Regions from separate parts of the Thauera butanivorans genome, predicted to be linked through region 3. Evidence: predicted binding sites of a transcription regulator. Region 3 holds the regulator's gene; each other region holds the start of a gene.

Region 1 (9,987 bases), 1.7 Mb from region 3:
GCAGCGCGGCCGAATCTGCCTGTACTCCCTTATCGTTCAAGCCAGTTTTCAATGATCAGGCTGGAATCGTCGCGCAAACCGGCCTCGTCTTTAGTTACCGGCGTGCAGCCTGCCGCTGGCTCGACATCCAGCCGCTGCTCAGTAGCGCGCGTCGCTTGGCTTGCCGCCCTTGGGCCAGTCATTGACCTTGGGTGCGAAGTCCGGGCGGGGCAGGTGGCTGAACCAGGCCGCCACGTCCACCGCTTCCTGGTCGGACAGCCCGCCCTGGCCGAGCGGGAAGCTGCCGTGGAAGGCGATCGGCATGTTGCGTTTGACGAAGGCCGCGGCAGTGTAGATGCGGGCCATGCCGGCGCCGATGTTGAACGAGTGCTCGCCGCCCAGCGGCGGATAGACCCAGCGGCCCCTGGCGTCCTTGATGCCTTCGCCTTCGTCGCCGTGGCAGACGGCGCACTGGGCGGCGTAGATCAGCTTGCCGTTGTCGGGGTCGGGTACGATGCTGCGGTCGATCTTGCCGATGCCCCGGCCCTCGACGCGATCCTCGGGCTTGGTCTCGCGCTTCATCCAGTCGAAGTAGGCGACCATCGCCTTCATCTCGTCCGACTCCTTGGGCAGCGCCTTGCCGTTCATCGAGCGCTGGAAGCAGCCGTTGATGCGCTCTTCCAGCGTGATTTCGCGGCCCGCGCGGGCGCCATAGCTGGGGAAGAAGGCCGACACGCCGACGTAGGGCGAACCATCGGCCACGGTGCCGGCGTTCAAATGGCAACTGGCGCAGTTCATCGCTGCGCCGACGTGATCGGGCAGCATGCGGGCAGTGTCGATGTTCAGGCGCGCGCCCAGCACCAGTTGCTCGGCGTTCGCTTCCTTCAGCATGTCGGCCAGCCGCGGCGTCTCGAACGGCCGCTCGTCGATGCCCTTGGCGCCGAGGTGCTTGCGCACGCTGCCGACCTCGCTTGCGAGGATTTCACGTGCATCGCTGCGGCCCCAGCTGCGGCGGGTGAAGTTCAGGATCTCGGCGATTTCCTCGTCGCCCAGTTGCGCGAAGGCCGGCATGTACAGCGGCCGCGCATGACTTTCGGTCACCGGCGCACGCCAGCCGGTGAGCATGATGTGGATCAGCGTGGCCGGGTCCTGCGACTGCAGCGTGTGGTTGCCGGTCAGCGGCGGGAACACATTGGGTACGCCGTCGCCGTTGGCGCGGTGGCAGTCGGCGCAGAACTGCAGGTAGCCCAGGCCGCCGCGGGTGGTGAAGATGTTGGTCGGCACGTCGTCGTCCGGCGCTGCACCCATGCCTGCCGACAGCGGGACGATGTTCGGCGCCGGGCCCTGGGCCACCTGCATCGGCAGGTCGTCCTTGCCCGCCGGCAGCGACTTCAGATACACGCCCACGGCCAGCAGGTCCTCGTCCGTCATGTACTGGGTGCTGTGCTGCACCACGTCCACCATGTTGCCCGAGACGGTGCCGTGCTTGTTGCGGCCGGTCTTGAGCATCTCGGCGGTGTCCTCCGGCGTCCACAGGTTGCGCAGGCTCAGCGCGCGCCAGCCTTCGACGGTTTCGCCGGCCAGGAACATGGCGCCCTTGCCGCCCTGGTCGCTCATGGTCTTTTCCTGGAAGGCGAAGCCGCGCGGCGTGTGGCAGGCACCGCAATGGCCCAGGCTCTGCACGATGTAGGCGCCGCGGTTCCACTGTTCCGATTCGTTCGCGACCGGCTCGAATGCCTCGTCGTCGAGGAAGACGGCATTCCACAGCGACAGGCCCCAGCGCATGCTGAAGGGCCAGTCCATGTCGTTCTCCTTGTTCGCCTGCTCGACCGGCTCGACGCCGTTCAGCATGTAGGCGTACAGGTCGCGCATGTCCTGCGCGGTCATCCTGGCGTAGGACGGGTAGGGCATGGCCGGGTACAGGTTGTGGCCGTCGGCGGCCACGCCCTTGCGCATGGCGCGGTCGAACTGCTCGAACGTGTATCGGCCGATGCCGGTCTTGCCGTCGGGCGTGATGTTGGTGGAATACAAGATGCCGAACGGCGTCTCCAGCGCCCGCCCGCCGGCCATCGGCTTGCCGTCCGGCGCGGTGTGACAGGCGACGCAGTCGCCCATGCGGGCAATGTATTCGCCGCGCCTGACCACATCGGCCTGCGCCGTGCCGGCCGATGCGGTAGCGGAGGCCAGCAACAGCGAACAGCCGATGCCGACCGCTCGCAGGATCGCTCGCGTATTCATGGAAAGCTCCCTTTGGCTCATGACGATTTGACTTGCCGGGAGCTTATTTCCTTGTTCATGGAAGGGATATAAGAAAATCTCCCTAGCGGCCTGTCGGGCTTGGGCTCGGCAGCTTGCTGGTCATGGCTACACGAAGGCGGGATGCCGATGGGTTTTCGCCACGGACAGAATGGCGTTTGAACTTTCTACGCGCGGGCTCAGCGCGGGGTATTCAACCAGACCGCGGTGATGTCGAAATTTATTACATTTATAGTATTGAAATCATCAATAAAATCACAATATTTTGATTTTATTGATTTTTATAAGATGGCATGCCGTTTGCTAGTCGGTGTGCGGCCTGTCCTCCATCCTGGTCAGTCAATTTGTCACGTACTTCGATTCACAAAGAGGCGCTCATGAAAATTTTTACCTTGAGTATTGCGGCCCTTGCTGCCGCGCTGACGTCCGGCACGACCCTGGCTGCGCCGGTCCTGCTCGAATCCCAATCTGTGCGGGTGAATATTACCGATGGGGGGGTGTTCAATTCTTTGCGCTTTGACCCCACCGGCACCGGCAACTTCCCTGCGGACAAGGATTATGTATCGCCCGGGATTCCCTTTGAAGGCTTCGGCATCAGGTTGACGGATTCCACTGGTTCCGCGCGCTCGTACTCGAATTCCAACTCTGGCGGCTTGTCGCTTTCCGGTACCACGTCGGTGGCAAGCGGCTCGTTCGACTTCGGCGCCACCTGGAGCACGACGACCAACCTGTTCTCGCTGACGCACCTGTTCTACTTCAACGAAGGCGACCAGCGCGTGAACATCCAGACCACGTTCACTGCGAACGCGAACCTGGACAACGTGCGTATCTCGCGCGCCGTCGATCCCGATCCGGACAACTACTCGGGCGGTAGCGCGGCCACGAACAACCAGCGTGGCATTGCGGATCAGGGCGTTTCGCTGGAGGACTTCGTCGGCTCGCTCGGCGCGATCTCCGGCTACCCGCTGGGCCTGTTCTATTCGGGCCCGATCGCGCACAACACGGGCATCGTCGGCGCCTGCTGCTCGGTGACCGATCCGGATGTCTATCTGGCTGGCGGCAACCAGGGCAACTCCAGTTCTGGCGACCATGGCATCGGCCTGGCATTCAACCTGGGTGATCTGTTGAGCGGCGATACCGTTGTGTGGAACTACGCATACGTGATGGGCGGCTCGCTCGACACGATCGATATCCCGGTTGAGCCCGGCAAGGTGCCCGAGCCCGGCTCGCTGGCCCTGGCCTGCCTGGGCCTGGTTGGTTTGGCTGCTGCTCGCCGCCGCAAGCACTGATCTCAGCTTCGATTGCACGCACAACCCGGCTTTGGCCGGGTTGTGCGTAGGCGATGATCAGGGCAGTGAGGATCATTCCAAGAATTTCTGGCGCGTACACCAGGAAGCCTGCCGATGGTTAAATCGTGTGGCTTGGAATGCATCGCTCTACATCCACTATGCGCGGTCGGGCGATCGCGCTGTGGCGCCGCCATCGGCACGCAAGCGCGTCTTCGATGGCCCGGGTGGGGCGGGTTCAGGTAAGCTGATTTTCCCTGTTCCGATCCATGGAGAAGCGATGAAAAGCACGGTCGATCAGGTCTTCGTCGGACGCGTGCGGCTGATGCTGCCCGAAGGCGAGGCCAGCGGAATCTTCAAGTCGGCGGTCGACGGCCCGGTCCAACTGGGCACGACTGGGCTGGCGGGAGACGAGCAGGCCGACCTGCGCCACCACGGCGGGCCGGACAAGGCGCTGCATCACTATCCGGCCGAGCACTACGCGCTGCTGGCCGAGGAGTGGCCGCAGTGCGCGCAGATCGTCGGGCCGGGTGTATTGGGCGAAAACATCAGCACGCGCGGCTTGGTCGAGCACGACATCTGCATCGGCGACGTGCTGCGCATCGGCGAGGCGCATGTGCAGGTCAGCCAGCCGCGCTCGCCATGCTGGAAGATCGACCTGCGGCTGAAGGTGAAGGACGCCTCGCGCTTCGTCGAGGCCGCGGGCGTCACCGGCTGGTATTACCGGGTACTGCGGGAAGGTCGCCTGTGCGCCGGGGATGGCATCGAACTGCTCGAACGGCCGAATCCCTGGCTGACGCTGGCCGAATACTGGGACACGGTGACGGCGCACCGGCCCGATCCTGCGGCGCTGCGCCGCATCGCAGCGGCACCGGGACTTGCGGCGGACAAGGCCGGGCGCTGGCTGGAGAGGGCGGCCTGGCTGGAGGCGAATGCCGGCTGAGCGACGCGCTGCGGCAGGCGCGAGCGGAGATGTGCGGCTACACTGAAGGCATTGGCCGCGCCTGAGGCGAAAGGGGCGTTTCAGGAGCGAACGGGACCGACTGACATGGCATTCAAACTCATCGTTTTCATCGGCATCCTCATCGCGGTGGCAGTGCTCGGCGTACGTGCCTACCGTTCTTCGGTGCGGAATTTCGAAGCGCGGCAAGTGTCTTCCAGCCATTGCGATGGCGATTCGAACTGAGAAGGCCGATTCCCCGGCCTCACCACCAAGAGGAGGCTCACATGTCCGATCACGTCTATAAGCTCGTCGAGGTCGTCGGCTCGTCCCACGAGGGCAGCGATGCTGCCATTCGCAACGCCATCGAGGCTGCGGCGCAGTCCATCCGCCACATCGACTGGTTCGAAGTGGTGGAAACCCGCGGCCACGTCGTCGATGGCAAGGTGGCGCACTTCCAGGTCACGCTGAAGATCGGCTTCCGGCTCGAAGCCGATTGAGGTCTGTGGGCGGGCGGCGGAGGACTTGATTGCCTACGTGCCCACCAGGCTCGCTTCGTTCAAGGTGCCCAAGCGCGTGTTCTTTGTCGAGGACATGCCGCGCAATGCTTCGGGCAAGCTGCTCAAGCGCGAGCTACGCGCGCGCTACGCAAGCGAGGCCGAGGGCTGAGCGTTTTCCCGCCGGGATCTTGCCTGGCCCGGAGTCATTTATTATCCGCTTTTCTGATTTTCTGCTTGCCCATGCCTTTGCACATCGAAACCCCGCTGATCGCATCCGATTCCCTGAGCCAGGCCGCAGGCCGGCGCATCAGGCTCAAGCTCGACAACTTGCAGCCTTCGGGCTCCTTCAAGATTCGTGGTATCGGCGCGGCCTGCAAAGCGCACGCACGAACGGGCAAGCGCCGTTTCGTGTCCTCTTCCGGCGGCAATGCCGGTATCGCCGTGGCCTATGCCGGCCGCTGCCTGTCCGTGCCGGTCGTCGTGGTGGTGCCGGAAACCACCACTGAGCGAGCCCGGGCCTTGATCCGCGCACAAGGCGCGGAATTGGTCGTACATGGAGCGGCTTGGCATGAAGCCCATGCGCTGGCGCAATCCCTGCTGGGCGAGGAAGACGCCTTTCTTCACCCGTTCGATGACCCGCTGCTTTGGCAAGGCCATGCCACCCTGATCGACGAGGTGGCGGCGGCCGGCACCAAGCCCGATGCCATCGTGCTGTCGGTGGGCGGCGGCGGCCTGTTCTGCGGTGTGGTGGAAGGCTTGCGCCGCAATGGCTGGCAGGACGTGCCCATCGTCGCCGCAGAAACGGGTGGCGCCGATGCGCTGGCGCGTTCGCTCGCGGCAAACGAGCGCATCGCGCTGGATGCCATCACCAGCATCGCCACGTCGCTGGGCGCGCGACAGGTATGCAAGCATGCATTCACCCTGGCGCAGCAGCATCCGGTACGGCCCGCGGTGGTCAGCGACCAGGCTGCCGTGCAGGCGTGCGAGCGCTTCCTCGACGACCATCGGATGCTGGTGGAGCCCGCCTGCGGTGCCAGCCTGGCGGTGGCCTACGGGCAGGCTGGCGCATTGGCCGATGCCGCTGATGTGCTGGTGGTAGTGTGCGGCGGCGTAACCGCCACCGCCCAGCAGTTGCACCAGTGGCATGCCGCATTGGATGCGAATCCATGAGTCAGTCATGTATCCATGCTGGCCCGGAAATCTGACGGGCTGAAAGGGTCTGGCACCGCACTGCCAGGGGATCGTCCCGATCTACCGGCCTTGCTCCCTGAGCCAGCCGTCATGCAGCCACTTCTCGGTCTTGCGATGGCCTGGGAAGGTGATCCATACGATGTCGCGCTCGAACACCATCGGTTTTTCGTCGCTGCCGAGGATGACCCAGAACCAGCGCCCGTCGGCCAGATTGCGAGCTTTGACTTTCATGCCGGTCAGGGTGACGGTTTCGCTGCGGCCATCGCGCTGCACATGGATCGGCTCATCGTGCGGGTCGATCCATGGGTGAATCTCCTTTCAATGGATTCCGGTGTACCGAGGGAAATCAGGCATCCGGCGGCAGCACAGCAATCGCATCCATCTCGACCAGTACATTGGGGTGGAACAGCTCTGCCGCGCCGATCAATGTACTGGCGGGAGGCCGTTCCTGGTCGATGAAGCGGTCTCGTGCGCGGCGGATGGCGGGCAGTTGATCCGCCTGGAAATCGCGCACATAAATCGTGATACGCGCCAGTTGGCGAGGTGTTGCGCCTGCCGCTTCCAGCGTTGCGCTCAGGTTCTTGAATACCTGGTCCAGTTGGCTTTCAAGGTCTGGCGGAAGAACTGCGCCGCCCGCATCCATTGGCACGTGCCCGGACAGGAACATCATCCTGCCGCTCTCAACGACGACGGCAGAGGAAATGCCGGGGATAACGGCGCCCGCAGGATTGACGGGCCGAAGCATGGTGCTTGCGGAGGGCATGGCGGATTCCTCCTGTGCGGAAAGTGCGGGATTGGCCAGGGCATTGGCGCTGAGCAGAAGCGCTGCCGACAGCATGGAAAAGCGATGAGGTTTCATGAAGAGCGGTGCGCCCGCCATCAGGAGCGGCAACAATCGGCTGTGCTGCTCATCGCATCGGCCTCCCTCATGCGCCGGTTGCCGGTCCGGCCCAGCAGGCAAACAACACCGTTATTCGTGAACCGGCCGATTGCCTGAGGTGGCCGTTGCTCCAGGACGCTGACCGTGCGGACTGGCCGCTGTGGCTGGCGGCGCATGGCGTGCCCGACGACCCGCGCGCCGAACGCGGCACGGCATTCGAGGACGACTACCTGCTGATCCGGGCGGCCGTGGCCGGTCAAGGGCTCGCCCTGGTGCCGCAGGAATACGCCTGCGATGAAATCGCTGCCGGGCGTCTGGTACAAGTGCTGGACAAGCCTTGGCCGGCGCGCTTCGCGTATTACCTGGTCACGCTGCCGGATGCCATGCAGCGCCCGGAAGTCCAGGCGTTTGCGGAATGGATCAGGGAAGAAGTGCAGCAGGCTCTGGCCTGAACCAGGGCAACGCCCGTGGTGATGGGACCGTGGTACAGGACGGTGCCCTTGTGCGCCAGATGACCGATCGCGACTTCGATGTCCGGTACGAAGCGGACGATGGATTCGATGGTTCGCAGCATGGCGGGAGAGGCGTTCAGCAAGATGCCTGCCGCATCGCCTCGCGGCTGCATTCGTCCAGCAGATGGACGATGGAGCGGTAGGGCAGGCCGGTGGCGGCGGTGAGGCCGATTTCGCAGGTCTGGTTGCTGGAATAGCCGCCGCAGCAGCCGGCCGGGATGTCGGCGGCCAGCTTGCGCAGTGCGTGGGCGTTGAGTTCGGGCACGACGAAGCCGCGGTCGCCGCCGAAGCCGCAGCATTTGACTTCCGCCGGCAGCGTCACCTGTTCGGCACAGGCGCGCGCGAGCTGGGTGAGCTTGCGTTCGAAACCCATGCGGCGCGCGCTGCAGTTCAGGTGGACCAGCACCGGCTCGGCCTTCTTCGCCAGCATCAGGCGCGGCAGCAAGGCGTCGTGGGCGAATTCGACCAGGTCGTAAATCGGCAGGCGTTCGGCGAGGAAGGTTTTCATGCGCAGCGAGCAGGCGCTGGCGTCGAGCACGATGGGGTGGCGGCCGTCTTCGCTGGCGTGGCGCAGCACGGCTTCGAGTTCGGCGGACTTGCGGTCGGCATCAGCGGGCATGCCCTTGCTGGCGAAGGACTGGCCGCAGCACAGCGCATCGACGCCTTCGGGCACGACGGGGGCGTAGCCGGCGCGTTCGAGCACGCGGATGACCGTGGCCGACAGCGCATTCTCGGGCGTGTCGGCACCGAACATGCGGCCGGCGCAGGTCGGGAAATAGACCACCTTGTCGCCGCTGGCGGCGGGGTTGACGCGGCCCGCCGGCTGGGGGCGCGGCATGCCGGCCTTCCACGCGCCGCCGGTGAGGCGGGCGAGCAGCGGCGTGCCGAGCACCGATTCGGCGACGTGGCCGGCTTTCAATGCGCTGCGGGCCAGTGCCTGGGTGGCGCCGAAGTTGTTGGCGGCGACGCGGCCGAGCGTGCGTGCGACCGACGACAGGTTTTCGCCGCGCACTGCGCGCGTCAGCGCGCCGGTTTCGATGCCGACCGGACAGGCGGTGGCGCACAGGCCGCAGGTGGCACAGGTGTCCAGACCCATGTAGAGATAGTCGTGGCCGAGTTCGCCGGGCGCTTCGCCCGCCGCCTTGCGCCGCGACAGTTCGCGCCAGCCGACGATGCGCTGGCGGGGCGACAGCGTGAGGCCGTGCGACGGGCATTGCGGTTCGCAGAAGCCGCATTCGATGCAGCGGTCCACCGGCGCGTACAGCTCGCCGGCGGCGGGCATCGGCTTGAGGTGCTTCAGGTGGGCCTCGGCATCGTCGTTGATGATGACGCCGGGGTTGAGTAGTTCTTCCGGATCGAACAGGCGCTTGATTTCCTTCATCAGCGCATAGGCCTGTGCGCCCCATTCCAGCTCGACGAAGGGCGCCATGTTGCGCCCGGTGCCGTGCTCGGCCTTCAGCGAGGCATCGTACTTCTCCACCAGCACGGTGCACAGTTCGTCCATGAAGGCGGCGTAGCGGGCGACTTCCGACTCGATGCCGAAATCCTGCGTGAACACGAAATGGACGTTGCCTTCCAGCGCATGGCCGAAGATGATCGCCTCGTGGTAGCCATGCTTGGCGAACAGGTGCTGCAGGTCGAGGCAACAGGCGGCCAGGTCGGGTACTGCCACCGCGACGTCCTCGATGATGACCGTGGTGCCCGGCTTGCGCACCGCGCCCACCGCCGGGAAAGTGCCCTTGCGCACGTTCCACAGGCGCTCGATCTCGGCGGCGTCGGTGGTGAAGGCCGGCGCTTCGAGCAGCGGGTGGCGGGCCAGCTCGGCGAGCACCGCTGCCATCCGCTCGGACAGCGCGGCGGCCGACGGAGCGCGCGTCTCGATCAGCAGCGCGGTGGCGCCATCGGCCAGTTCGCGCAGCAGCGGCGGCATGCCCGGTTTGTCGGCCACCGAGCGCAAGGATGCGCGGTCGAGCAGTTCGACCGCATCCACCGGCGCGGACTTCAGCCCGGCCACCGCGCGGCAGGCGCTTTCCATGTCGGGGAAGAACACCAGCGCGCTGGCCTTGTTGGCGTATTCCGGCACGGTGCGGTAGGTGACGCGGGAGATGAAGCCGAGCGTGCCTTCCGAGCCGATCATCAGGTGGGCGAGGATGTCCACCGGGTCGTCGAAATCGACCAGGGCGTTGAGGCTGTAGCCGGTGGTGTTCTTGATCTTGTACTTGCTGCGGATGCGCGCGTACAGCGCCTCGTCGGCCTTGATGCCGGCGGACAGCCCGGCCAGGCGGTCGAGCAGGGCGGCGTGGCTGGCGCGGAAGGCGGCCACGCTGGCGGCGTCGGCGGTGTCGAGCAGGCTGCCGTCGGCCAGCAGCACGCGGATCGCCGCCAGCGTGTTGTAGCTGTTCTGCGCCGTGCCGCAGCACATGCCGCTGCTGTTGTTGGCGGC
Region 2 (9,987 bases), 820 kb from region 3:
TCTCGAGCCCGACGCGATCCGCCTCGCGCTCGAAGCTGCGGGTGTAGCCGAGCTGCGACTGGATCGCGCCGGCCTGGCCGGCAGCGATCGCCGCCTGGCTGACGTCCGAATTGCTGCGCGCCGCCAGCACCGCCACCAGCAGCGAGGCCATCATCAGCATCGCCGACTGGCTCTGCTTGCCGACGATCTGCGCGATGTGGCGCTGGGTGACGTGGGCGATTTCGTGGCCGAGCACCGAGGCGAACTCGGATTCGGTCTGCGCTGCCAGCAGCAGGCCGGTATGCACGCCGATGTAGCCGCCGGGCAGCGCGAAGGCGTTGAGCGTCGAGTCGCTGACGACGAAGAAATCGAAATCCAGCCCGGGATTGTTGCTCACCGCCGCCAGCTTGTGGCCGATGCGGTTGACGTACTCCTCGACTTCCGGATCGTCCAGGTAGCTGGCATCGCGCCAGCGGATCTGGCTGATGATCTGCTCACCGATGCGCCGCTCGGCGGCCGGCGAAAGCTCGGTCGCGGCAACGTCTCCCAGATCGGGCAGATCGTAGGCGTGGACAGGGAAAGCCAGCGCGAGGCTGAGCAGCAGGGCAAGAGGTCGTCGCATCATCGGGTGCTATGATACCCGGCCGCATCAAAGCGTTCCCGCATGCCTGTATCCGGCTGTAGCCGGCCCCGGCCGCGGCGCACGCGCCCTCTCTTCATGACCGCCGAAGCACGATGAGCACCGACGCAGCGAACTCCGACACCCCCGCCTTGACCCATTTCGACACCGACGGCCAGGCCCACATGGTCGACGTCGGCGCCAAGGCCGAAACCCGCCGCGTCGCCGTCGCCACCGGCCGCATCCTGATGCTGCCGGATACCTTCGGCATGATCCGCGCCGGCACGGCCAGGAAGGGCGACGTGCTCGGCATCGCCCGCATCGCCGCCATCCAGGCCTCGAAGCGCACCAGCGAACTGATTCCGCTGTGCCATCCGCTGCCGCTGACGCGGGTGGCGGTCGAGTTCGCGCTGGAGGAAGGCGCGCAGGAAGGGAGCGAACACGCGGTGCGTTGCACCGTCACCGCCGAAACGGTCGGCCGCACCGGCGTCGAGATGGAAGCACTGACCGCGGTCAACGTCGGCCTGCTGACGATCTACGACATGTGCAAGGCGGTGGACCGGGGCATGCGCATGGAAGGCATTCGCCTGCTGGAAAAGCTCGGCGGCAAGTCGGGGCACTGGCAGGCCTGACGACTGTTTACCGGACGGCTTGCTTTGCGCCGTCCTTTGCCGCCAGGCGCGAGATCACCAGCGGAAAGGCACCCGACCCGGCAAGCGCGATGGCCGACACCAGAAACGCCAGTCCCGCCATCGGCTCTGCCAGTGCCGGATGAAGCCGGTCACCGGCACCGGCGAAACACGTCACTGCCGGCACCAGACACAGCGCCGCCAGGACGAAAAGCACGAGCGCCGACATCGGCATCCGGCGGTGGTCAGCGGACATGCATCCATTCTCCATTCAAAAGTTGCGGCCCAGCTTGCGGTACAAGGTGTTGCGGGCGATGCCCAAGGCCCGTGCAGCAGCTGACACGTTGCCGCCGTGTTCGGCCAGCGCCCGCTGGATCAGGCTCTCGTCCAGACCCAGCGGGGGACGGCCACGCGGTCGGGCTGCTACGGACAGCATCCTCCTGGACTCTGCTCCTGCCCGAGATGTGACGAAAACCGGCACAGCTTCGGCATCGAAGATTTCCTCCGGCAGATGCCGCGGCAGGATCACCCGTTCATCGTCATCGAGCAGCGCCAACGCCACCCGCAGCACGTTCTGCAATTGGCGGATGTTGCCCGGCCAGGCATATGCCTCGAAGAAGTGCATCACTTCTTCCGACACGCTCACACCATCGCACGGCCGGCCGGCGCACTCCGCCTCGATCAACAGGCCGACGATGACACGCATGTCGGTGCGCGCACGCAAGGGCGGCAGGTGGACGGTCAGGCCGTTGATGCGGTAGTAGAGGTCCTCGCGGAACAGGCCGTTCTTCACCGATTCGTTCAGCGTCCGGTGCGTCGCCGACACCAGCGCGATGTCGACCGGCAGCGCCTCCCGGGCACCGACCGGCACCACGCGGCGCTCCTGCAGCACGCGCAGCAGCCTCGCCTGCATGGACAGCGACATGTCGCCGATCTCGTCCAGGAACAGCGTGCCGCCGTCGGCCTGCTGGATGCGCCCCACCGCGCCTTCGCGCCGTGCGCCGGTGAAGGCGCCGCCGACATAGCCGAAGAGTTCGGCTTCGATCAGGCTTTCGGGAATCGCTGCGCAGTTGAGGGCGACGAAAGGGCCATCGGCCCGCGGCCCGCTGTTGTGGCAGGCCTGTGCCAGCAATTCCTTGCCGACACCGGATTCGCCCTGGATCAGCAACGGGATGTTGCGCCCCACCACCCTGCCGGCACGATCGAGCACCCGCTGCAGACCGGCATCGCCAGTAGCCAGGCGGGCGAGCGTCACACGCCCGTCGGCGGCAGGCTCCAGCGCAAGACGATGCAGCCTCTCGCCGGCGGTCCGCCCGGGGTCGCAAGGCCGCTTCGACGCAGGCACGGGCAAGTCCGCCAGCGGCGCGCGCGTAAAGATCCGCCCCATCGTCGTTCGTCTCCAGCACCGGACCATGCCGGCTCACCGGGACTATTAAAGCAAAAGCTGCTGCAGCAAAGCAGAAAACAAAGCAGAAAAAATTCGCCGGGCGAAAAGGAACACCATGGGAACACTGCATCCCTCGGCGGGAAGGGCTGCCGCAGCTAGCGGCCGCAGGCGCGATCCTCGGCTTCCACCTCGGCCATCTCGTCGTCGTCGAACAGCCGCGAGCGGGTCAGGAAGGCCTTGCCGGTGCCGCCTTCCAGCGAGAAGGTGCCACCCGTTCCTTCCACCACGTCGATGATCAATTGCGTGTGCTTCCAGTATTCGTATTGCGACGCACTGATGTAGAACGGAACGCCGCCGATCTCGCCGAGATGGACGTCGTACGGGCCGATCGTCAGATCGGTGGGCAGGTAGCAGTTGGCGGCGCTGTTGTCGCAGCAGCCGCCGGACTGGTGGAAGATCAGATCGGATCCATGCTCGGCCTTGAGCTGGTCGATCAGTTCGAGCGCCGCAGGTGTGGCGATGACGCGCTTGACCATGATTGTCTGCTCCGCAGTACAAGTGTCGGGGGCAGTCGCCTGCCCCCGACCAAGCGCCCGCAAGCAGGCGCGGGAGGAGAGCCGTCTCAGAAGAACCCGAGCTTGTTCTCGCTGTAGCTGACGAGCAGGTTCTTGGTCTGCTGGTAGTGGTCGAGCATCATCTTGTGGGTCTCGCGCCCGATGCCCGACTCCTTGTAGCCGCCGAAGGCCGCATGCGCCGGATAGGCGTGGTAGCAGTTGGTCCACACCCGCCCGGCCTGGATCGCCCGGCCCATGCGGTAGGCCACGTTGCCGTTGCGGCTCCACACCCCCGCACCCAGCCCGTACAGCGTGTCGTTGGCGATCGCCAGCGCCTCGGCTTCGTCCTTGAAGGTGGTCACCGCCAGCACCGGGCCGAAGATCTCTTCCTGGAAGATGCGCATCTTGTTGTGGCCCTTGAACAGCGTGGGCTGGATGTAGTAGCCCTCGCTCAGTTCGCCGCCCAGATTCGCCTTGTCGCCGCCGATCAGCACTTCGGCCCCTTCTTCCTTGCCCAGCGCCAGGTAGGACTGGATCTTGCTCATTTGCTCGCGCGAGGCCTGCGCGCCCATCATCGACTCGGTGTCGAGCGGGTGGCCGTGCTTGATCGCCGCCACGCGCTCGAGCACGCGCTCGATGAAGCGCTCGTAGATGCTTTCCTGGATCAGCGCCCGGCTCGGGCAGGTGCACACTTCGCCCTGGTTGAAGGCGAACAGCACCATGCCTTCGATGGCCTTGTCGAGGAAGGCGTCGTCGCGGTCCATGACGTCGGCGAAGAAGATGTTGGGCGACTTGCCGCCCAGCTCCAGCGTGGCCGGGATCAGGTTGTTGGCCGCGGCCTGGGCGATCACCCGCCCGGTCGAGGTCGAGCCGGTGAAGGCGATCTTGGCGATGCGCTTGCTGGTGGCCAGCGGCATGCCGGCTTCGCGGCCGAAGCCGTTGACGATGTTGAGCACGCCCGGCGGCAGCAGGTCGGCGATCAGTTCGACCAGCACCATGATCGAGACCGGCGTCGATTCGGCGGGCTTCAACACCACGCAGTTGCCCGCGCCCAGCGCCGGCGCGAGCTTCCAGGCCGCCATCAGGATCGGGAAGTTCCACGGGATGATCTGCCCGACCACGCCCAGCGGTTCGTGCAGGTGGTAGGCGACGGTGTTCTCGTCGATCTCGCTGATGCTGCCTTCCTGCGCGCGCAGGCAGCCGGCGAAGTAGCGGAAGTGATCGACGGTGAGCGGAATGTCGGCGTTGAGCGTCTCGCGGATCGCCTTGCCGTTGTCGACCGTCTCGGCGTAGGCCAGCCGTTCCAGGTTCTGTTCGATGCGCTCGGCGATCCGGAGCAGAATGTTGGCCCGCTCGGCCGCCGGCGTCTTGCTCCAGGCCGGAAACGCCGCGTGCGCCGCGTCCAGCGCCAGCTCGATGTCCTCGGCGGTGGAGCGTGCCGCCTGCGTATAGATCTGGCCGCTGATCGGCGTCACCACGTCGAAGTACTGGCCCTTGACCGGCGAAACCCAACGGCCGCCGATGAAGTTGTCGTAGCGCGCCTTGTGCTGCACCGGGGCCCCGGACTGGCCGGGCATTGCGTAGATCATCTCGCTGTCTCCTCGTTCTGGTGTTCATGGGCGTCGACCGCCACCACGCACCTCCAGCAGGCATCGTGCCAGCATGGCAAGCCCATTTCCCTTCAAGCAGTTACGGTAAAAACCGGCTGCACATCGGGAGCGGCGTCATGGGCGGAGCATGTCAGTACGGAACAACTGCTCCATAAATATGAGCATATGGAGCAATCCGGCATGCATGCCCCATGCTCCATTAGGGAAGCTCCTTATCGACATTCCGGCCTCGCCGCAAAGCCAGCCAACAGCAGCAAAAAGAAGGAAATTTCGTCGATCGGACACATCTTGGCGCGGTATTTGCTGTGGTATCTTCGTGGCCGTCCCCCTCCCCGACAGCCACGGCCCGATGCTGCTTGCCTCCCTCGTCTTCGTCCCCTTCATCGCCAGCCTGATCGCAGCATCGATGCCACAGGACGCCCGCAACCGGGAGTTCTGGCTGGCGGCCGGTGTGGCGGTCTACGGGCTCATCGTCGCGATCTCGCTCTATCCGGAGATGTCGGAAGGCACGGTGCTGCGCGAGGGCTTCGACTGGCTGCCCGCGCAAGGCCTGTACTTCCTGCTGCGCATGGATGGCCTGGCCTGGGTGTTCACCTTGCTGGTACTCGTCATCGGCCTGCTGGTGGTGCTGTACGCGCGCTACTACATGTCACCGAACGACCCGGTGCCCCGCTTCTTCTCCTTCCTGCTCGCCTTCATGGGCTCGATGCTGGGCGTGGTGCTGTCGGGCAACCTGGTCCAGCTCGTGGTGTTCTGGGAACTGACGAGCCTGACCTCCTTCCTGCTGATCGGCTACTGGCACCACCGCGCCGACGCCCGGCGCGGCGCGCGGATGGCCTTCACCGTCACCGCCACCGGCGGCCTGTGCCTGCTCGCCGGCGTGCTCGTGCTGGGCCACATCGTCGGCAGCTACGACCTCGACATCGTGCTGGCGGCCGGCGAACTCATCCGCAGCGACGATCTGTACCTGACCGCCTTGCTGCTCATCGCGCTGGGCGCGCTGACCAAGAGCGCGCAGTTCCCCTTCCACTTCTGGCTGCCGCACGCCATGGCGGCTCCGACGCCGGTGTCGTCCTACCTGCATTCGGCGACGATGGTGAAAGCCGGCGTGTTCCTGCTGGTGCGCCTGTGGCCGGCCCTGGCGGGCACGCCGGAATGGACCTGGATCATCGGCGGCGCGGGCGTGTGTACGCTGTTGATCGGCGCCTTCATCGCCATCTTCCAGCACGACCTCAAGGGCCTGCTGGCCTATTCGACGATCAGCCACCTCGGCCTGATCACCGTACTGATCGGCATCGGTACGCCGCTGGCGATGGTCGCGGCGATCTTCCACATCCTGAACCACGCCACCTTCAAGGCCTCGCTGTTCATGGCCGCCGGCATCATCGACCACGAAACCGGCACGCGCGACCTGCGCCTGCTGGGCGGGCTGCGCCACAAGCTGCCGGTCACCGCCACGCTGGCCATCGTCGCCAGCGCGGCGATGGCCGGCGTGCCGCTGCTGAACGGCTTCCTGTCCAAGGAGATGTTCTTCGCCGAAACGCTGCATGTCGGCGGCGACCGCAACTGGTGGATGTCGGTCGCCGCGGTGGCGATGGGCATGTTCAGCGTCGCCTATTCGCTGCGCTTCATCTCCATCTTCTTCGGCAAGCCGGCCGGCGAGCTGCCGCGCGACCCGCACGAGCCGCCGCGCTGGATGCGCTTTCCGGTCGAGTTGCTGGCGTTCACCTGCCTGGTGGTGGGCATCGCGCCGGCCATCAGCATCGGCCCCGTCCTCGACCTGGCGGTGGCGGCGAGCCTGCGCGAACACACCCCCGACTACAACCTGGCGACCTGGCACGGCTGGAACCTGCCCCTGGTGATGAGCATCATCGCCCTGTTCGGCGGCATCACGCTGTACGCGGTGCTGCGCTGGCGCTTCAACCTGCGCGAGCGCACGCGCGCGCCGCTGCTCAGCCACTTCAACGGCGCCCAGGCCTATGAAACCGCGATGCAGTCCCTGACCCGCGCAGCGGAATGGCTGGTCCGCCGCCTGGGCACCTCCAAGCTGCAGAAGCAGTTGCTGATGCTGATGCTGATGCTGCTGATCGTCCCGCTGCTGCTCGCCGGACTGCCGCCCGACTGGACGATACTGCCGCTGGAAGGCTTCGACCCGCTGTTCGCCGGCATCTGGCTGATCGGCGGCGCCTGCGCGGTTTCGGCCGCATGGATGGCGAAGTACCATCGCCTGACCGCCCTGGTGCTGGTCGGCGGCACCGGCATCATCACCGCCGCCACCTTCCTGTGGCTGTCGGCACCCGATCTCGCGCTGACCCAGTTGATGGTCGAAACCGTCACCACCGTGCTGCTGCTGCTCGGCCTGCGCTGGCTGCCACCCCGCATCGAATCGGCGGAGATGCAGGCTGCCGCGTCCCGCCGCGACTGGACGAGGCGTGCGCTGCACATGATGCTCGCCGTGGCCGGCGGCCTGGTGATGACGGTACTGACCTACGCCGTGCTGGTGCACCCGGCCTCGGACACCATCGCCGACTTCTTCCTGCTCAACGCGCTCTCCGGTGGCGGCGGCAGCAACGTGGTGAACGTGCTGCTGGTCGATTTCCGCGCCTTCGATACGATGGGCGAGATCACCGTACTGGCGATCGTCGCGCTCATCGTCTACGCCCTGCTGCGCCGCTTCCGCCCGGCGCCCGACAGTGCCGAAGTGCCGCAGCAGCAACTGCACGCCTTCGACCCGGCCAGCCGGCAGACGCCATCCGAGCAGGCCGACAGCGGCTACCTGTTCGTGCCGGGCGTCTATCTGCGCACGCTGCTGCCCTTCATGGGCGTGATCGCGGCCTACTTCTTCATGCGCGGGCACAACCTGCCCGGCGGCGGTTTCGTCGCCGGCCTGATCTTCGCCGTCGCCATCCTCGTCCAGTACATGCTCGCCGGCGCGACCTGGGTCGAAGCCCACATCACCCTCAGGCCCCACCGCTGGCTGGGCTTCGGCCTGCTGCTGGCCGGCGTCACCGGCCTGGGTTCCTGGGCCTTCGGCCATCCCTTCCTGACCTCGCACACCGCGCACCTCCATCTTCCGGTGCTCGGCGAACTGCACGTGCCCAGCGCCTTCGTGTTCGACCTGGGCGTGTTCGCGGTGGTGGTCGGCACGACGATGCTGATGCTGGTCGCGCTGGCGCACCAGTCGCTGCGTGCGCACAAGAAGGCGAGCGAACAGGCCGCGGATGCGGCCATGCCCGCCGCCAGCGAAGGAGCGCTGTAATGGAAATCGTCATCGCGCTCGCCGTCGGCGTCATGTTCGGCTCGGGTATCTGGCTGATCCTGCGGCCCCGCACCTTCCAGCTCATCACCGGTCTGCTGTTGATGTCCTACGCCGTCAATATCTTCATCTTCGCCATGGGCCGGCTGTCGGTCGACCGTCCGCCGATCACCCTCAGCCCCGACATCGACCCCGCCCAGTTCGCCGACCCGCTGCCGCAAGCCCTGGTGCTGACCGCCATCGTGATCGGTTTCGCGACCACCGCGCTCTATCTCGTCATCATGATCGGCGCCCGCGGCCTGACCGGCAGCGACCACGTGGACGGCAAGGAGCCGCGCGAATGAACGCCCTGCCCTTCCTGCAGCACTTCATCGTCCTGCCGATCCTGCTGCCGCTGCTGGCCGGCGCGCTGCTGATCCCGGTCAAGCAGAGCCGCTACACGCTCAAGTTCGCCCTCAGCGTCACCAGCACGGTGCTGCTGTGGCTGCTGGCCGCAGCGCTGCTGGTGATGGCCGACGGCGGCTACTGGCCCGACGGCATCGGCGTCTATCTCGCCGCCAACTGGCCCGCGCCGTTCGGCATCGCCCTGCTCGTCGACCGGCTCACCGCGCTGATGCTGCTGCTCACCGCCACCATCGCGCTGGCGGTGCTGGTGTTCTCGGCCAAACGCTGGGACCGGGTGGGCATCCAGTTCCACACCCTGTTCCAGTTCCTGCTGATGGGCCTGAACGGCGCCTTCCTGACCAACGACCTGTTCAACCTGTTCGTCTTCTTCGAGGTCATGCTGGCGGCCTCCTACGGCCTGGTGCTGCACGGCTACAACCTGCAGCGCATCCGGGCCGGCATGCAGTACATCGCCATCAACCTGGTCGCCTCCTTCCTGTTCCTGATCGGCGTGGCGCTGATCTACGCCGCCAGCGGCACGCTCAACCTCACCGACCTGGGCATGCGCGTCGCCCTGCTCGGCACCGAAGACACCTGGCTGCTGGCGATCGGCGTCACCACCCTCGGCCTGGCCTTCCTGACCAAGGGCGCGATGTGGCCGCTGGGTTTCTGGCTGCCCGGCACCTACGCCTCGGCCTCGGCGCCCGTCGCGGCGATGCTGGTGCTGATGACCAAGGTCGGCGTCTATGCCGTGCTGCGGGTATGGATGACGGTGTTCGGCGACGGCGCCGGGGCGCTGGCCGGCTTCGGCTTCACCGCGCTGACGATCGGCGGCATGGCGACCCTGTTCTTCGGCGCGGTTGGCATGCTGGCCAGCCAGGACGGCGGGCGCATGGCCGGCTATGGCGCCATCATCTCGTCCGGCACCCTGCTCGCGGTGATCGGCCTGGCCGGCGGCCCGGTGCTGGCCTCCGGCCTGTACTACCTGCTCGGCTCGACGCTGGCGATGGCGGCGTTCATGCTGCTGGTCGAACTCACCGACCGCATCCGCCCGCCCGGCGCAGCACTGATCGCGATCACGATGGAAGCCTTCGCCATCGAGGACAAACCCGAAGACCCGGTCGGCCAGGGCATCCCCGGCACGCTGGCCTTCCTGGGCCTGAGCTTCGCCGCCTGCGCGCTGGTCATCAGCGGCATGCCGCCGCTGTCGGGCTTCGTCGCCAAGTTCAGCCTGTTCCACGCGCTGCTCGACGTCCTGCCCACCGACGGCCGCATTCCGGGGCTGACCTGGGGCTTCATCGCGCTGGTCATCGTCGGCGGCCTGGCCGCCATCATCGCCCTGATGCGGCTGGGCGTGCGCATCTTCTGGGCCTCGGGCGACATCGCGCCGCCGCGGCTGCAATTCACCGAAGCGGCGCCGATCACCGCGCTGGTCACCTTCTGCGTGCTGCTCACGGTGCAGGCCGGGCCGGTCTTCGACTACCTGGACCGCACCGTCGCCGGGCTGACGCAGACCACCACCTATGGCGAACGCGTGCTGCACGAGCCCGCAGTGACGCGCATGCCCCA
Region 3 (9,987 bases):
TATGCACGCGCGCGGACAGGTTGGCGGCGAGATCGAGCGGCGTCTCGACGGCGACGTCGTAGACGTGGGCGTTGAGAATGCGCTCGAGGTAATCCGTGGGGGTGCTCATCGAAGGCTCGCGGGGCAGCAAAGCCGTCGAGGTTAGCAGCCGATGCGGCACTGCGGCAATAGCACCGCCGATAGGCCGCTTGCCGGCCGGGGCGTGCTTACGCCGCGCCGTCGCCGTCGGCGGCGCTCATCGCCTGCATCTGGCGGTCGATGAATTCCTGCATCGCGTCGATGCCGCGCAACTGCAGGATGGTCGAGCGCACGGCGGCTTCGAGCAGCACCGCGAGGTTGCGGCCCGCGGCGACGGGCAGCACCACGCGCATGACCTTGACGCCGAGGATGTCCTTCACTTCCTGCTGCACCGGCAGCCGGCTCGGGTCGCCGTCGCCGGGCTGGCGGCGTTCGAGATGGCAGACCAGGCGCAGGCGCATCTTCCGGCGGCAGGCGGTCTCGCCGAAGATGGTGCGGATGTTGAGGATGCCGAGGCCGCGGACTTCGATGAAGTCCTGCAGCATCGGCGGACAGCGGCCCTCCAGCACGGTCGGGGCGATGCGCGAGAACTCGACGACGTCGTCGGCGACCAGGCCGTGGCCGCGCGAGATCAACTCGAGCGCGAGCTCGGATTTCCCCGCGCCGGAGTCGCCGGTGATCAGCACGCCGACGCCGAGCACGTCCATGAAGACGCCGTGCAGCGAGATCTTCTCGGCCAGCTCGCGCGACAGGTAGAGCCGCAGCTGGTCGATGACGCTGGCCGAAGGCTGGGGGGTGGTGAAGAGCGCGACGTCGTGCGCTTCGCAGACGCCGCGGATGATGTTCGACACCGCGCAGCCGTCGGCGACGATGATCGCCGGCGGCTGGCTGGACAGGATCTCGTTGAGGTGGTGGGCGACCTTGTCGGTGGTCTGGCGCTGGGCCCAGGCCAGTTCGGCGGCGCCGACGATCTGCAGCCGGGAAGGATGGATCAGGTTCAGGTGGCCGACGAGGTCGGCCGGCCAGATCCGTTCTTCGGCCACCGCCAGCACGGCATCCAGCCGTCCGCTGACATGGCTGAGCTGAAGGAGCTCCCGTTCAGCCTCGAACAGCCGCGCGACGCTGGTCTGCCTCATTCATCGGCGCCCCAGTTCACGAACAGCTTGTGGATGTGCGCGGCGTCGGGTGCGTCCAGCAGGGCCTCGCGGAATTCGCGGTCGCTGAACATCTGCGCCAGTTCGGACAACAGCTGCAGATGGGTCTCGTTGGCCTGTTCGGGCACCAGCAGCACGAACAGCATGCTGACCGGCTTGCCGTCGGGCGAATCGAACTGAACCGGCGCCGCCAGGCGGAGAAAGGCGCCCGCCGCGTCCTTGAGGCCCTTGATGCGGCCGTGGGGAATGGCGATACCCTGGCCGAGGCCGGTGGAGCCGAGCCGTTCGCGGGCGAACAGGCTGTCGAATACGAGGCTCTGGGCGATGCCTTGGTTGTTCTCGAACAGCAGGCCTGCTTGTTCGAAGACGCGCTTCTTGCTGCTGGCGTCCAGATCGACCACCACGTTCGACAGTGGCAGGAGTTGAGATATCAGGCTCATTCGCTATGGAGCTTGCGCAGCGCCGTTACCGCTGGCGCCACGTTGGGCGACGGGGGTTGGACCGGGGTGCGTTGAAGCCGCGTCTTGATAAACGCGCGCATTATAACCACACCCCGGAAGGAAAGCCGCAAGAGACGATCCACCGGTTCGCCTTCGAAGCGATGACCGCGTTGCCCAGCCTTGCCGTGCAATGAGCACCGTCTGCGGCTTCGCGTCTTGTCCTCGCTTCGAATGCAAGCCGGTATCAGGCCTCGGGCGGCGCCTGGTGCTTCAGGGCTTCGTGGTTGTGGTCGGCCATTTTCTGCTTGTACTTCTGGACCTGGCGATCGAGCTTGTCGGCCATCGCGTCGATGGCGGCGTACAGGTCGGTATCCTCGCTTTCGACGAAAATGTCCTTGCCGCGCACGTGCAGCGTGACTTCGGCCTTCTGCTGCAGCTTTTCGACCGAGAGGATCACCGCCACGCTGGTGACGTTGTCGAAGTGGCGGATGACGCGGTCGAGCTTGGCGCCGACGTAGTCGCGAATGGCCGGCGTGACTTCGACGTGGCGCCCGGTGATGTTGAGATTCATGCTAACTCCTGTTGTTGTCAGATCGATTTGCGCAAACTGACCGGCGGGATATTGAGTGATTCGCGGTATTTCGCGATGGTGCGACGTGCGACCACGATACCCTGCTGGCCCAGAACTTCTGCAATTCGTGCGTCGGACAAGGGTTTCTTCCTGTCCTCTGCGTCCACCAGCTGGCGGATCAGTGCGCGGATTGCCGTTGAGGAAGCTGCTCCGCCGGTGTCGGTGGAAACGTGGCTGCCAAAGAAATACTTGAGTTCGAACACGCCACGCGGTGTCGCCATGTACTTCTGCGTGGTGACGCGTGATACGGTGGATTCGTGCAGCTCGAGCTGGTCTGCGATCTCCCGGAGGGTCAGTGGCCTCATCGCCACGTCACCATGATCGAAGAACTGTCTTTGCTGGTCAACGATGGCCTGGGACACGCGCAGGATGGTGTCGAAGCGCTGCTGCACGTTCTTGATCAGCCAGCGTGCCTCCTGGAGCTGGCCGGTGAGTCCGCCGCCCTGTCCCCTGTTCTGCTGCAGCAGGCTGGCGTACAGGCGATTGACGCGCAGGCGCGGCATCGCCTCCTGGTTCAGGCTCACGCTCCAGCGCCCGCGGACCTTGCGCACGACGACGTCGGGCAGCACGTAGCGCGTTTCGGAAGCCGAGTGGCGCAGGCCGGGATGCGGGTCCAGGCTGCAGATCAGGGCGTGCGCGGCGCGCAGTTCGTCGTCGTTGCAGCCGGTCAGCTTCTTCAGGCGGACGAAGTTGCGTTCGGCCAGCAGTTCGAGGTGCCCGTCGACGATCTCGAGCGCCAGCATCTGGATCGAGCTTTCGGGCATCGCGCGCAGCTGCAGCGCCAGGCACTCCTGCGGCGTGCGGGCGCCGATGCCCGCCGGGTCGAGGTTCTGCACGTGGCGCAGCGCGATCGACAGATCGTCGAGGTCGATCTCGAGCTCGGGCGGCAGCAGTTCGAGCAGTTCCTCGAGCGGCTGGTACAGGTAGCCGTCGTCGTCGAGCGCTTCGATGATGAAGCGCACCAGTGCGCGGTCGAGGTCGTTCAGCGGCGACAGCGCGACCTGCTGGTCGAGGTGTTCGCGCAGCGACAGCTCGGCGGCCTGGATTTCCTGGAAGTCGACGTCGTCGTCATCGTCGCGCTTGGCCGAGGTGCCGGTGCCGACGTTCGACCAGTCGATGCCTTCGTCGCCGCCTTCGCGCTCGGCTGTACCGCCGTTGTCGCCGTCGCCGCCCCCGTCGGTGTCGGCTTCGCGCTGCTGTTCACGCTCGCGCTCGGCCGGCGAGGAACTGGTTGAGGGTTCGAGCCTGGGCGGCGGCTCGTCGAATTCCTCGCGCTCCAGCATCGGATTCTCGAGCAGGAAGCGCTCGATCTCCTGGTTCAGCTCGATCGTCGACAACTGCAGCAGCTTGATCGACTGCTGCAGTTGCGGCGTCAGCGTGAGGTGCTGGGAAAGCTTGAGCTGGAGACTGGGTTTCATCCTGGACTAGAGGCGGAAATGCTCGCCGAGGTAGACCTGGCGGACTTTTTCGTTGGCGATGATCTCGCCCGGCTGGCCGCTGGCGAGCACGCGGCCTTCGCTGATGATGTAGGCGCGGTCGCAGATGCCGAGCGTCTCGCGGACGTTGTGGTCGGTGATCAGCACGCCGATGCCGCGTTCCTTGAGGAAGCGGATGATCTTCTGGATGTCGATCACCGCGATCGGATCGACGCCGGCGAAGGGCTCGTCGAGCAGGATCAGGCGCGGGTCGGTGGCCAGCGCGCGCGCGATCTCGCAGCGGCGGCGCTCGCCGCCCGACAGCGAGATGGCGGTGTTGTCGCGCAGATGGCTGATGCCGAGCTCTTCGAGCAGCTCCTGCAGGCGCTCGTCCACCTGGCGGTTCTCGAGCCCCTGAAGCTCCAGCACGGCGCGGATGTTCTCGGCCACGGTGAGCTTGCGGAACACGCTCATTTCCTGCGGCAGGTAGGACAGGCCCAGCCGCGCCCGGGCGTGGATCGGCAGGTGGGTCAGGTCCTTGCCGTCGAGGCCGATCTGGCCGCCGTCGGCGCGCACCAGGCCGACGATCATGTAGAAGCAGGTGGTCTTGCCGGCGCCGTTGGGGCCGAGCAGGCCGACGACCTCGCCCGAGCCGACTTCGAAACCGACGTCATGTACGACGGTGCGTGCCTTGTAGCGCTTTTGCAGGCCAGCGACCTTAAGCAGACTCATCGTGGGGCTCTTTCAGCAGCTTGCGGATCAGGTCGGGTGCGAAGCCGCGGGTTTGCAGGAAGCGCGCCTGCCGCGCCCATTCGCGGGCATCGGCGGGCGGCGTGGTGAAGCGGCTGCGCAGCACGCTGCGCGCACGCTCCGATTCCGATTCTGCACATTCGCTGGCGATTGCCTCGTCGACCAGGTCACGGTCGAGGCCACGCCGCGCCATTTCGCTGCGCAGGCGGCTGGCGCCGAAGCGCGCCGCCTTGCTGCGCACGAAAGCCTGGGCGAAGCGTTCGTCGGACTGCAGGCCGAGCTCGCCCATGCGTTCGATCACCGCCCGGATCTCGTCCTCGTCGCCGTAGGCCGCGAGCTTCTTCGCCAGTTCGGCGCGAGAGTGGTCGCGGCGGGCGAGGTGGCGCAGGGCGCGTTCGCGCAGGCTCGGTTCAGCCATGGCAGCCGCTGGTGTCCCTGTCAGGCCTCGTCCGCCGCGACGGCCGGGGCTGCGCCGCCCGACGGCATTTCGGGCAGGCTGACGGCGGCACGGACCTTGTTCTCGATCTCGCGTGCCAGCGCCGGGTTGTTGCGCAGGAACTCGCGCGAGTTGTCCTTGCCCTGGCCGATCTTGTCGCCGTTGTAGGAATACCATGCGCCGGACTTGTCGACGATCTTGTGCACCACGCCGAGGTCGATGATCTCGCCTTCGCGCGAGATGCCTTCGCCGTACAGGATGTCGAAGTGCGCTTCCTTGAACGGCGGTGAGACCTTGTTCTTGACGACCTTGACGCGGGTCTCGGAGCCGACCACCTCGTCGCCCTTCTTGATCGTGCCGGTGCGGCGGATGTCCATGCGCACCGAGGCGTAGAACTTCAGCGCGTTGCCGCCGGTGGTGGTCTCGGGGCTGCCGAACATGACGCCGATCTTCATGCGGATCTGGTTGATGAAGATCACCAGCGTGTTGGTGCGCTTGATGTTGGCGGTCAGCTTGCGCAGCGCCTGCGACATCAGGCGGGCCTGCAGGCCGGGCAGCTGGTCGCCCATCTCGCCTTCGATTTCGGCCTTGGGCGTCAGCGCGGCGACCGAGTCGACGACGACGATGTCGACGCCGCCCGAGCGCACCAGCATGTCGGCGATCTCGAGCGCCTGTTCGCCGGTGTCGGGCTGCGAGATCAGCAGGTCCTCGATATTGACGCCGAGCTTCTCGGCGTAGCCGACGTCGAGCGCATGCTCGGCGTCGATGAAGGCGGCGGTACCGCCGAGCTTCTGCATCTCGGCGATGACCTGCAGCGTCAGCGTGGTCTTGCCGGAGGATTCAGGACCGTAGATCTCGACCACGCGGCCGCGCGGCAGGCCGCCGAGGCCGAGTGCGATGTCGAGGCCGAGCGAGCCGGTGGAGACGGTCTGGATGTCGCGCTCGACGTTGCCGTCGCCCATGCGCATGATCGAGCCCTTGCCGAACTGCTTTTCGATCTGCGAGAGCGCGGCGGCGAGTGCCTTGGCCTTGTTGTCGTCCATGAAAACTTTTCCTGAGTGATGGGCGGATTATGGCACAGAGCTTGCAGGGATTTTCGGCGGCGAGCTGTCGCAGCCCTGAACAAGGTCTCTGACGGCGTCAGCTTAGCATCTGTATTTATATACAGCAAATATGTCATGCAATATCCGCGCCAGCCAGTTCGATCAAGCGGCGCAGCGCCTGGATGACGGTCTGGCGCCGCACTGCCTCGCGGTCGCCGGCCAGCTGCAGCGTCTGCACCAGCGTGGCCGCGCCGCGCCGCGCCCAGGCCACGCACACCATGCCGACGGGCTTTGCCGGCGTGCCGCCGCCGGGGCCGGCGACGCCGGAAACGGCGATCGCGACGTCTGCCGTGCTGTGGATCAGCGCGCCTTCCGCCATTTCGGTGACGGTCGCTTCGCTGACGGCGCCATGCGCTTCGAGGGTCGTGGCGGCGACGCCCAGCATGTCGGTCTTGGCCGCGTTGGAATAGGTCACGAAGCCGCGGTCGAACCAGGCCGAGCTGCCGCTGGTGGCGGTGACGGTCGCCGCGATCCAGCCGCCGGTGCAGGATTCCGCGGTGGCCAGCAGCCAGCCCCGCGCGGCCAGCGCGGCACCGGCCGCGGCCGAGAGTTCGTTCAGTTCGCTATCCATCGTTCGCATGTGTGCTGAAGGGGGGACCGGGGCTGGTCAGCGGCCGAACAGCTGGACCAGGATGGCCAGCACGAGCAGGGTGTAGCCGGCGGCGATGATGTCGTCGAACATCACGCCGAAGCCGCCCTTGAAGCTGCGGTCGGCCCAGCGCACCGGCGGCGGCTTGACGATGTCGAAGAAGCGGAACAGCGCCACCGCGACCGCCTGCCAGCCCAGCGTCGCCGGCGTGAATGCCAGCACCAGCCAGATCGCCACCATCTCGTCCCAGACGATGCCGCCGTGGTCGGGCACGCCGAGCGTGCGGCCGGTGCGTTCGGCGGCGAGCACGCCGACGATGAACAGGCTGGCAAGAAAGGCCAGGAAGACGAACTCCGACAGCGGCGCGCTGAGCAGCGGATACAGCGCCCAGCCCAGCAGCGTGCCCGCCGTGCCCGGCGCCCATGGCGACAGGCCGGAGCCGAAGCCGAGCGAGATGAAGTGGGCGGGGTGGCTCATCATCAGTTTCAGAGTGGGGCGCATCGGCTCGCTCCGGAAGGTCGGGGAGGGGGGGGCGGAAGAACGGGCGTGACGGCGGCGGCGATGTTCATGCGAAGTGATCGTAGCCGCTCGGATGCAGGACCTGCTCCTCGCCGTCGGCCGTGCGCAGCAGGCATTCGCCCGCCCGGCCGGTGATCCGGCCGATGCGGTGCAGCGGCAGCGCGAGCCGGCGCGACAGCGCGTCGATGTCGGTGCGCGCGGAGGCCGCTGCGGTGAACAGCAGTTCGTAGTCGTCGCCGCCCGCCAGCAGGCAGGCGCGGGCCTTGTCCTCGGGCGCGCCGGTCGCGAGCAGCGCCGCCAGTGGCAGGGCCGCGCTATCGATGACGGCGCCGGCACCCGACTGCGCCAGGACGTGGGCCAGGTCGCCGAGCAGGCCGTCGGAGACGTCGAGCATCGCGCTGGCGAGCCCGCGCAGGGCCAACCCCAGCGCCACGCGCGGCTGCGGGCGCTGCAGCGCGGCGATGCAGCCTTGGCGGCCGGGCGGGTCCAGATCGACTTCGCCGCGCAGCGCGGCGAGGCCGAGCGCAGCCAGGCCGGGCTGGCCCGAAACCCACAAGTCGTCGCCGGCGCGGGCGCCGGCGCGGCCGATCGCTGCGCCCGCCGGCACTTCGCCGATGATCGTGACGGACAGGTTCAGTGGCCCGCGGGTGGTGTCGCCACCGGCCAGGTCCACGCCGAAAGCGTCGGCGCAGGCGTAGAAGCCGCGCGCGAAGGCGGTGATCCAGTCCTCGTCGGCCGCCGGCAGCGCCAGCGCGAGGAAGGCCCAGCGCGGTTCCGCGCCCATCGCCGCGAGGTCGGACACATTGACCGCCAGCGTCTTCCAGCCGAGGTCCTGCGGGTCGGTGTCGGCGAAGAAGTGCGTGCCGGACACCAGCATGTCGGTCGACACGGCCAACTGCATGCCCGGCCGCGCACTCAGCAGTGCCGCATCGTCGCCGCCGGCGAGATCGGTATGCCGCGTGCCGCGGCTGAAATGCCGCCGGATCAGGTCGAACTCGGATGGCGGCGCAGATGCGGGCCGTGGAAACGTGGCGGGCGAGGCGGATTCGGTCGGGCGGGGCATGGCGCGGGCGCGGCAGCGAAGCGGGGGCGCAAGCTTAACGCAGATGCTGCCGGCTCGCCTGCCATCCCCATGGCCACTGTCGTTTGCGCGAGGCCATCATCGGTCCGCGAGCATTCTCGCGCCGACAGCCCGGTTCTTCGTAGGAGCGGCTTCAGCCGCGAATGGGGCTGAGATGCCGTTTCCACAGTTGCTTTCGCGGCTGAAGCCGCTCCTACGGATAGCGTCAGCGGCCGAGGCCCAGCTTTGCCTTCAGCGCATCCCAGTCGACCGCGTCGAGGGTGTTCTTGACCAGCAAGCCCAGTTCGGTATCGCCTTCCATGCGCAGGCGGCGGCTGAAGAACAGCGTGTCGGGGTCCTCCTCGCGCAGGGCCAGGGCGATGAAGTCGCGCGTGGTGGCGGAAATGACCAGATCGGGCTTGCCGTCGCCGGCAGCCGGCGCGGCGCGCTGGAAGCCCTTGTCGCCCAGCGTGAAGTCGAGCCTGAGGCCGGCATCGAGCACCCGCATCTGCAGGTGGCGGCCGTTCAGCGGCGCCAGCGTGTCGCGCGGCAGGATGCGGTCGAGCGCCAGGTTCAGCGCCAGCGTCAGCGCCATCGTGGGCGGCTGCTGCGGCAGGCGGCCGGCCAGCTTCGCCAGTGCGGCGGGCACGGTGAAGTCCGGCACGCGGAAGTGCTCCAGGCGCTCGCCGATGCGGCGGCGCAGGTTGCCGGGCAGCAACACGGCCGGCGGCGGGAAGGGCAGGGAAGGCAGGGCGGGCATGTTCGGGCTCCGGATGTTCTCAGGGCGGATATGCGGCAGGAAGCGGGGCGATGCGGGCTGCCGCGCTCACGCCGCCACGTACTGTTCGGCGCCGGCGCGGCCGTGCCAGAAGCCGTTGCACGGCGCTTCCACCATCAGTTCGCGGCTGGCGGCGAGTGCGGCGGCCGGTGTCTGTGCATCGTCGAGGGCGGCGCGGAACAGTTCGACGACACGGCGGGTGTCCGAACCCTGCGGGCTGATGCGCAGCACTTCGGCGTTCTGCCGTACCGCCGGCAGGTCGCCGAGCAGGTTGTGCACGCGGGCCGACTGGGTCTGCACGCCGTTCAGGGTCAGGAAAGGCTCGCCCTCGCGGGTGCGCAGCGTGATGCCGTCCATGATGGCCAGGCAGCGGAACTCGCAGGTGTCCTTCTGCAGGTTGAAGTGGCGTGCGGTGAAGCAGCGCGCCGAGTGCGCCAGCGGCAGGCGGCCGTAGGCGAAGACTTCGGTCTCGACCGGTGCGGCGAGCGCGGCGCGCACGGCGGCGAGCGCCTCGCCCGACATCTCGGGCGCGACCGCCCAGCGCGTGGCGCCGGCGTCGATCATCAGTTGCAGCGTCGCCGGGTTGAAGATGTTCAGCGTCGGGCCGGCGACCCAATCAGTGGCGCCGGCTTCGCCGAGCAGGCGCACCGCGCCCATGTCGTTGGCTTCGACGCGGAAGCCCGGCGCGCCGTCCGCGCTCTGGCGCACGATGCGGCGCAGCACCTTGAGGTCGGATTCGGATTCGATCAGGCCCTGGGTGCTGATCACCACTTCCTTGTCGGCGGCGGCGAGCATTTCGCCGACTTCGAGCCAGTCGTCGAGGCGCAGTTCGTGGCGGCGCGAACACACTGTTTCGCCGAGATAGACGCTATCGACAGACGTTTCGGCGATGTCGGCGTAGAAGTCGAGCACGCTCTGGCGCGGCCAGTAGTAGAGCAGGGGGCCGAGGGCGAGTTTCATCGGGCGGGTTTCCATCATTTCCACGGACGGTAGTAGGCGCCGAGCGTGTGGCTCTGGCCTTCGGATACCTTGTTGAGTTCGGCCATCCAGCCCGGCAGCACGCTGAAGGCGTCGGCGCCGCCGGCGGCGAGTTT

Evidence for each region. Region 3 encodes sigma-54, which starts transcription at its own class of promoters, with help from an activator protein. Its sites were predicted from a motif close to TGGCACGCTTNCTGCTNA; they were not measured.
Region 1: the regulator sigma-54 is predicted to act here: its motif matches at 2,525-2,542, upstream of ACNQFN_RS11885 (PEP-CTERM sorting domain-containing protein).
Region 2: the regulator sigma-54 is predicted to act here: its motif matches at 4,811-4,828, upstream of adh (aldehyde dehydrogenase).

What each region holds. Positions count from the first base shown of each region.
Region 1 covers NZ_CP183038.1:2,432,203-2,442,189, forward strand. The annotation lists gene ACNQFN_RS11880 (c-type cytochrome) at 139-2,217, opposite strand; gene ACNQFN_RS11885 (PEP-CTERM sorting domain-containing protein) at 2,613-3,524, shown strand; gene ACNQFN_RS11890 (MOSC domain-containing protein) at 3,802-4,464, shown strand; gene ACNQFN_RS11895 (hypothetical protein) at 4,570-4,707, shown strand; gene ACNQFN_RS11900 (dodecin) at 4,749-4,961, shown strand; gene ACNQFN_RS11905 (AMP-binding enzyme) at 4,987-5,130, shown strand; gene ACNQFN_RS11910 (pyridoxal-phosphate dependent enzyme) at 5,202-6,131, shown strand; gene ACNQFN_RS11915 (hypothetical protein) at 6,213-6,383, opposite strand; gene ACNQFN_RS11920 (RidA family protein) at 6,499-7,047, opposite strand; gene ACNQFN_RS11925 (LysR substrate-binding domain-containing protein) at 7,020-7,484, shown strand; gene ACNQFN_RS11930 (FAD-binding and (Fe-S)-binding domain-containing protein) at 7,621-9,987, opposite strand, start outside.
Region 2 covers NZ_CP183038.1:1,518,626-1,528,612, reverse strand. The annotation lists gene ACNQFN_RS07365 (M48 family metalloprotease) at 1-604, opposite strand, end outside; gene moaC (cyclic pyranopterin monophosphate synthase MoaC) at 715-1,230, shown strand; gene ACNQFN_RS07355 (hypothetical protein) at 1,238-1,483, opposite strand; partial or broken gene ACNQFN_RS07350 (sigma-54-dependent Fis family transcriptional regulator) at 1,499-2,497, opposite strand; gene ACNQFN_RS07345 (DUF779 domain-containing protein) at 2,770-3,150, opposite strand; gene adh (aldehyde dehydrogenase) at 3,237-4,757, opposite strand; gene ACNQFN_RS07335 (monovalent cation/H+ antiporter subunit A) at 5,128-8,037, shown strand; gene ACNQFN_RS07330 (Na+/H+ antiporter subunit C) at 8,037-8,378, shown strand; gene ACNQFN_RS07325 (monovalent cation/H+ antiporter subunit D) at 8,375-9,987, shown strand, end outside.
Region 3 covers NZ_CP183038.1:696,830-706,816, forward strand. The annotation lists gene ilvA (threonine ammonia-lyase, biosynthetic) at 1-109, opposite strand, end outside; gene hprK (HPr(Ser) kinase/phosphatase) at 207-1,154, opposite strand; gene ptsN (PTS IIA-like nitrogen regulatory protein PtsN) at 1,151-1,612, opposite strand; gene hpf (ribosome hibernation-promoting factor, HPF/YfiA family) at 1,857-2,183, opposite strand; gene ACNQFN_RS03390 (RNA polymerase factor sigma-54) at 2,201-3,661, opposite strand; gene lptB (LPS export ABC transporter ATP-binding protein) at 3,668-4,390, opposite strand; gene recX (recombination regulator RecX) at 4,377-4,826, opposite strand; gene recA (recombinase RecA) at 4,847-5,887, opposite strand; gene ACNQFN_RS03410 (CinA family protein) at 6,021-6,518, opposite strand; gene ACNQFN_RS03415 (phosphatidylglycerophosphatase A) at 6,555-7,037, opposite strand; gene thiL (thiamine-phosphate kinase) at 7,102-8,118, opposite strand; gene ubiT (ubiquinone anaerobic biosynthesis accessory factor UbiT) at 8,342-8,875, opposite strand; gene ACNQFN_RS03430 (U32 family peptidase) at 8,942-9,853, opposite strand; gene ubiU (ubiquinone anaerobic biosynthesis protein UbiU) at 9,868-9,987, opposite strand, start outside.